Regions from separate parts of the Arthrobacter sp. 05L45_2 genome, predicted to be linked through region 2. Evidence: riboswitches for the same ligand, from Rfam matches in the RefSeq annotation. Region 2 holds a riboswitch; the other holds the start of a gene.
The links. A riboswitch is a leader RNA that binds a small molecule or an ion and turns the genes downstream of it on or off. The one in region 2 is predicted to bind glycine.
Positions count from the first base shown of each region.

Region 1: linked by a shared signal. The riboswitch ahead of cycA (D-serine/D-alanine/glycine transporter) and the one ahead of gcvP (aminomethyl-transferring glycine dehydrogenase) in region 2 are both predicted to bind glycine.

Region 1 covers NZ_JBFTNO010000064.1:10,189-13,593, forward strand. The annotation lists gene AC1DHD_RS07230 (lipoate--protein ligase family protein) at 1-706, shown strand, start outside; gene AC1DHD_RS07235 (DinB family protein) at 720-1,223, opposite strand; glycine riboswitch at 1,543-1,640, shown strand; gene cycA (D-serine/D-alanine/glycine transporter) at 1,794-3,263, shown strand; gene purU (formyltetrahydrofolate deformylase) at 3,260-3,405, shown strand, end outside.
Region 2 covers NZ_JBFTNO010000154.1:2,515-5,919, reverse strand. The annotation lists gene gcvP (aminomethyl-transferring glycine dehydrogenase) at 1-1,691, opposite strand, end outside; glycine riboswitch at 1,731-1,845, opposite strand; glycine riboswitch at 1,847-1,945, opposite strand; gene AC1DHD_RS11925 (TetR/AcrR family transcriptional regulator) at 2,055-2,594, opposite strand; gene AC1DHD_RS11920 (MFS transporter) at 2,661-3,405, shown strand, end outside.

The DNA.
Region 1 (3,405 bases), on a different contig from region 2:
GCAGGATCACTCCCTCGGCCCGGCGGCGGACCTCGACTTCGCCCTGACCCTTCTGCAGCGGGTCAAGACCGGGTCCCTGGTCCCCCTGCTGCGGCTCTACCGGCCCGCCCCCACGGTGGCGTTCGGCCAGCGTGACACCCACTTGCCTGGCTTTGACGCCGCCACCCTGGCCTGCCGGGAACTTGGTTTCGAACCGCTGGTCCGGAAGGCCGGGGGCAGGGCCGCCGCGTACCACGAGGGCACCCTGGTGATCGACCACCTGGAGCCCCATGCTGACGCGATTGCCGGGGCCAAAGGCCGGTTCTCCCTCTTCGGCGAGCTGCTGGCGCAGGCCCTGCGCGACGCCGGGGTGGCGGCCGCTGTCGGCGAGATTCCGGGGGAGTACTGCCCGGGCGAATTCAGTGTCCACGGCCGGGATCCCCTGGTCCCGGAGCACCCCATCAAGCTGGTCGGCACCGCCCAGCGAGTGGTGGCCGGCGGCTGGCTGTTCAGCTCCGTGATCATCGTGGAGAACTCCGCGCCCATCAGGGCAGTCCTCGAGGCGAGTTACGCCGCGCTGGGCCTTGACTGGGACCCGGCCACCGCCGGCGCCGCCGATGACCTGGTCCCGGGCCTGGACGTGCCCGCCGTGGAGGCAGCCGTACTGGCCGCCTACGCCCGGTACGCCACGCTCGACGACGGCGACTTCGGCGCCCTGCTGCCCTAACGGCCGAGACGGCTCACGCTGGGCGGGCGGCCAGGAGCTGTTCGCGCAGGATATCGGCGTGCCCGCAGTGCTGGGCCAGTTCCCGCAACAGGTGCAGGTAAACCCACCGCAGCGGCAGCGGGCCGCGCCTGTTTCCGGTCACCAGGTGGTCCAGGCCCAGGGGTGCGGCGCGCTCACGCGACTGGGCGCAGGCTTCCCGGTACGCGGCCTGGACGCCGGCGATCGAGTCATCGGCAGCCAGGATGAAGGACTCGTCCGGGGTGGCCGGAATACCGATGTCCTGCCGGCTGCGGCGGGTGATGGCCTCGTCGAACCAGACCTTCTCCACGAACGTGGCGTGCTTGACCAGCCCCAGCAGCGTGGTGCGGGAGGGGACCAGGGACGCGCGGGCCTCCTGTTCGGTCATTCCGTCCAGGCAATCGTGCAGCGCGGCCCGGTGTTCGTCGAGGAACGCGTCGAACTGCGTCCGCAGATCCGCCGCGAAAATACCGGGCTCCGTGCTGGGGTGATGGCTCATAGGCCACATCCTAATAGCACCCGGCCCGGCACCGGCCCCTGCGGCCCCTGCGGCCCCTCCGGCCCGGCCGGTGCTATCCGCCCGGAGGACCTACCGGCGGGTAGCGCCGGAACGCGGGCTGCGTCACAAATCCGGCGGTTTGACTTTCCGGCGTGATCCATCCCACACTGAATCCGCCGGACAATCCTTCCGAGGAGGTCCCGGCGATCATGTTTGGCGGTTACCGGCCCGAGCCAGGGCACGGCAACCATGACGACGCGTTCTTGCCCGGAGCCACCCTCCGCAGCGCCGCGTCACCCCCTATAAGTAAACAAGCCTATGATCTGCGGCGGGAGAGTCCTGCCGGTACATGCAGCAGGCGCCGTAGGAGCAAATCCTCCCCAGGAATCTCTCAGGCCCACGTACCGCCGCGGCGAGGCAACTCTGGAAAGCAGCCGGATCATTTCCCGGCTCACCGACGGTGCAAGCGGTTCCTGCGGGGGCAGGTACGCGGAAACTCTCAGGTCCAAGACAGAGCGGGGAGGAACCCGAATCATCGTGGCACCAGCCACTTGAACGATGGAGTTCCTTATGACGATTCAGCGACCACCTTCCACCATGGTTGAAGCTCCCCACCTCGAGCGGCAGCTCAGCAACCGGCACATCCAGCTCATCGCGATCGGCGGCGCCATCGGCACGGGCCTGTTTATGGGCTCGGGCAAGACCATCTCCGCGGCCGGCCCCTCGGTCATTTTCGTCTACATGATCATCGGCTTCATGCTGTTCTTCGTCATGCGGGCCATGGGCGAACTGTTGCTCTCCAACCTGCACTACAAGTCCTTCAGCGATTTCGCCGCCGATCTGCTGGGCCCGTGGGCGGGCTTCTTCACCGGCTGGACGTACTGGTTCTGCTGGGTGATCACCGGCATTGCCGACGTTATTGCCATTGCCGGGTACTCCCAGGAGCTCTGGCCCGGCCTGCCCCTCTGGATTCCGGGCCTGGTCACCATCGCGATCCTGCTGCTGCTGAACCTGACCACCGTCAAGGCCTTCGGCGAGACCGAATTCTGGTTCGCGCTGATCAAGATCGTCGCGATAGCGGCGTTGATTGTGGTGGGCCTGTTTATGATCTTCAGCGGGTTCAGCTCCGACGCCGGACCGGCGACTTTCAGCAACCTCTGGAGCCACGGCGGGTTCTTCCCGAACGAGTTCATGGGCTTTGTGGCCGGCTTCCAGATCGCCGTCTTCGCCTTCGTCGGCATCGAACTGGTCGGCACCACCGCAGCCGAGGCCAAGGACCCCGAGAAAAACCTGCCGCGGGCCATCAACTCCATTCCGATCCGTGTCCTGCTGTTCTACGTCGGCGCACTTATCATCCTGATGTCGGTCACGCCGTGGACCCAGTTCGCCGCCGGACACAGCCCGTTCATCGCCATGTTCTCCCTGGCCGGTCTCGGCGCCGCCGCCACCGTGGTCAACCTGGTGGTCCTGACCTCGGCCATGTCCTCGGCCAACTCCGGGATTTACTCCACCTCCCGCATGGTCTACGGCCTCGCCCAGGAAGGTGACGCCCCCGCCCCCTTCGCAGCGCTGTCCCGCCGCAAGGTTCCGCAGAACGCCTTGTTCCTCTCGTGCGTGCTGCTGCTCTCCGGCGTCGTGCTGATGTACGCGGGGGAGAACATCGGCAAGGCCTTCGAAATGGTTACAACCGTGTCCGCCGTCTGCTTCGTCTTCGTGTGGTCCATCATCCTGGCCAGCTACCTGGCCTTCCGCAGGCGCCGCCCGCAGCTGCACGATGCCTCGAAGTTCAAGATGCCCGGCGGCGTGCCCATGGTCTGGGTCGTCTTCGCCTTCTTCGCCTTCGTGCTCTGGACGCTGACCACGCAGCCGGACACGTTGTCGGCCCTGCTGGTGACGCCGGTCTGGTTCATCATCCTCGGCGCCGCATGGCTGGTCCTGCGCCGCCGTCCGGTGCACCTGGCCCGTTACGAGGCCTTCAAGGCCGAACTCCAGTCCGAGCAGGATGAAGCTGCCGGATCCCGGAAGGTGGAGAGCCAGTGAGCACCGCAGCAACCCCACAGCCCGGCGGCCCCGCAACTGAACAGCGGGAAGAGCCCGGCGCCGAGTTCGTCCTCACCCTCGACTGCGCCGAATCACCCGGCATCATCAACGCCGTGTCCAAATTCCTCCTGGACCACGGCTG
Region 2 (3,405 bases):
TGGATGGAGACCTGGTCGTAGCCGGTGATCTCGGTCAGCTGCGCCTCGAGGTCTTCGATCAGTTCGCGCCAGCCGGCGGTCTGGGACTCCGGGGCGAACGGGTGGATGGAGGCGAACTCGGGCCAGGAGATGGCTTCCATTTCGGCGGTCGCGTTCAGCTTCATGGTGCATGAGCCCAGCGGGATCATGGTGCGGTCCAGGGCCAGGTCACGGTCCGAGAGGCGCCGGATGTAGCGCAGCAGCTGGGTTTCGGAGCGGTGGGTGTTGAACACCGGGTGCTGCAGGTARTCCGAGGTSCGTTCGACGGCGGAGTCCAGGGCGAAGCCGGTGGCCGCGGCGTCCTCGGCGACAGTGGCACCGAAGGCGGCGACGACGTCGGCGACGATTGCCGGCGTCGTGGCTTCATCAGCGGAGATACCGACGGTGTCGGCGTCGATGGCGCGCAGGTTGATGCCCTTGGCGTCGGCGGCGGCGATGATTCCGGCGGCGTTGCCCGGCACGGACACGGTGACGGTGTCGAAGAAGGAGGTGTGCAGCACGTCCAGGCCGGCAGCCTGGAGCGAGGCGGCGATGGTCTTGGCGTGGCCGTGGGTGGTCTCGGCGATGGCCTTGAGCCCGTCGGGGCCGTGGTAGACGGCGTAGAAGGACGCGACGATGGCCAGCAGCGCCTGGGCGGTGCAGATGTTGGACGTGGCCTTCTCGCGGCGGATGTGCTGCTCGCGGGTCTGCAGCGCCAGCCGGTAGGCGGGGATGCCGGCGTTGTCCTTGGAGACGCCAACCAGGCGGCCGGGCATGGAGCGCTCCAGGCCCTTCTGGACGGCCATGTAAGCCGCGTGCGGGCCGCCGAAGAACAGCGGCACACCGAGGCGCTGCGCGGAGCCGACGGCGATGTCGGCCCCCTGCTCGCCGGGAGGGGTGATCAGGGTCAGGGACAGCAGGTCCGCGGCCACGGTGACGAGGGCGCCGCGTTCCTTGGCCTCGGCAATGACGGCGGTGTGGTCGAAGACGCGGCCGGAGACGCCCGGCTGCTGCAGCACGACGCCGTTGATAACGCCCTTGGGCAGGCCCTTGGACAGATCGGCGACCTCAACTTCGAAGCCGAGGGCCTCGGCGCGGCCCTTGACGATCGCGATGGTCTGCGGGAGGCAGTCGGCGTCGAGGACGGTCTTGCCGTCGTGGGCGGCCTTGTTCTTGTTGGCCCGGCGCATCATCAGGACGGCTTCGGCAACGGCGGTGGCTTCGTCCAGGAGCGAGGCGTTGGCGATCGGCAGGCCCACGAGGTCCTGGACCATGGTCTGGAAGTTCAGCAGCGCCTCGAGCCGGCCCTGGGAGATTTCCGGCTGGTAGGGCGTGTAGGCGGTGTACCAGGCCGGGGCTTCGAGGATGTTCCGGCGGATGACGGCCGGGGTGACGGTGTCGAAGTAGCCCTGGCCGATCATCTGGACGGCGGTCTTGTTCTTCGAGGCCAGCGTGCGCAGCTCGGCGAGGACTTCCACTTCGCTGAGCGCTACGCCCAGCGCCAGGTCAGAATCCTGCCGGATGTCCTTCGGTACGGCGGTGTCCACAAGGTCGTTGACGGTGTCGTAGCCGACTGCCTTGAGCATGGCGGCGACGTCGGCCTGGCGGCGGGCGCCAATATGCCGGTCAACGAAGGACGTGGAGGCTGAGGTAACAGTCACTAGGAACTCCATAACTAAGGCGGCGCACGGTACGCCACATTGATTCGGGTTCCTCCCCGCTCTGTATTGGACCTGAGAGTTTCCGCGCAGCCGCTATGCGGGGCTCCGCTTGCACCGTCGGTGAGCACGTCGCGTCAGATAACGCACGTGCTACTTTCCAGAGTTGCCTTGCCGCGGCGGTACATGGGCCTGAGAGATTCCTGGGGAGGATTTGCTCCTACGGCGCCTGCTTGTACCTACTTGCAGAACTCTCCCGCCGCAGATCAAAGGCATATTCAATTGCTCGTGACCATAGTCACAGACTTATTGTCCTACGCCGGGGGCAAGGTCCGCAAACCAGTGACGCCGGAGCCGCGACATATACGGCCCCGCCCGTCAGCCGCGCAGCCGTTCGACGGCGGCCAGCAGGCTTTCGACGTCGCCCGCCATTTCCGTCGGCGCCCCGCCCGGTCCCCGGGCGAGCATCGCATTGAAGTACAGCCCGTCCCCCAGATAGAGAACGGGCTTGGCCATCGCGGGGCCGACGTCCGCCGCGAGGAGGGCCAGCCAGCTCGCCTGCACGCCTGCCATCCGTTGCAGGGTCTCGGCGTGTGCCACTTCGGCCAGCCGGGTGGCGGCCACAAAGACCCGGTCCAGTGGGGTGTCGGCCCACACCGAGGACTTGATGAAGTACGCGGCGGCCCCTTCGGGCGCAGCGGCCATGGCGGCGAGGTCGTCGGCGAGGAGCCGGTCCAGGCGCTCCAGCAGCACCGTGATCATGGCGTCCTTGGTGGGGAAATGGTACAGCAGACCGCCCTTGGAGACGCCGGCCAGCCTGGCTACCGCGTCGAGGGTGGCGGCCCGCTCCCCCTCGGTGATGAGCAGGGACTCGAAGGCGTCGAGGACGGCTTCACGGGCGACGGGTTTTCTGGCCATGGCTCCCATCATGCCCGGCGCACCGCCAATTTCTTAACTGTACCGTCCAGACGGTACAGTTATTCGATGACCGTCTCCTACCGCCCGTCGACCTCCGGTACCACCCGCGGCACCACCTCCGCTCCGCGCCCGGCGTGGCGCGACTGGCTGGCCCTGGCCCTGCTGATGTTTCCGGTGCTGCTCGTTGCCGTGGATAACACCGCCCTCACGTTCGCGCTGCCGGCGATCGCGCGCAGCCTGGACGCCTCCGGAGTGGAACTGCTGTGGATCGTCGACACATACCCCCTGGTCCTGGCCGGCCTGCTGGTCGCGATGGGTAGCCTGGGCGACCGGATTGGCCGCCGGCGGCTGCTGTTCATCGGCAGCGCCGGTTTCGCGGCAGTCTCCGCGGTGACAGCCTTCGCGCCCGCCGCTGAGTGGCTGATCGCAGGGCGGGCGGGGCTCGGCTTCTTCGGCGCCATGCTGATGCCGTCCACGCTGTCCCTGATCCGCAACATCTTCCCCGAACCCAACCGCCGGCGGCTGGCCGTGGCGGTCTGGGCCGCGGGGTTCTCCGGTGGCGCCGCGTTGGGGCCCATCTTCGGAGGGTGGCTCGTGGAACACCTCTGGTGGGGAGCGGTCCTGCTGGTCGCGGTGCCCATCATCCTGCCCCTGCTGGTCCTCGGCCCTGCCCTGATCCCGGAATCCCGGGACCCGAACCCCGGCCGGGTGGATCTGCCGAGCATCGCCTTGTCCATGCTCGCCATGGCCCCGGCGGTCTACGGCATCAAAATCCTGGCCACCGAGGGCATGGCAGCGGGACCGCTCGCCG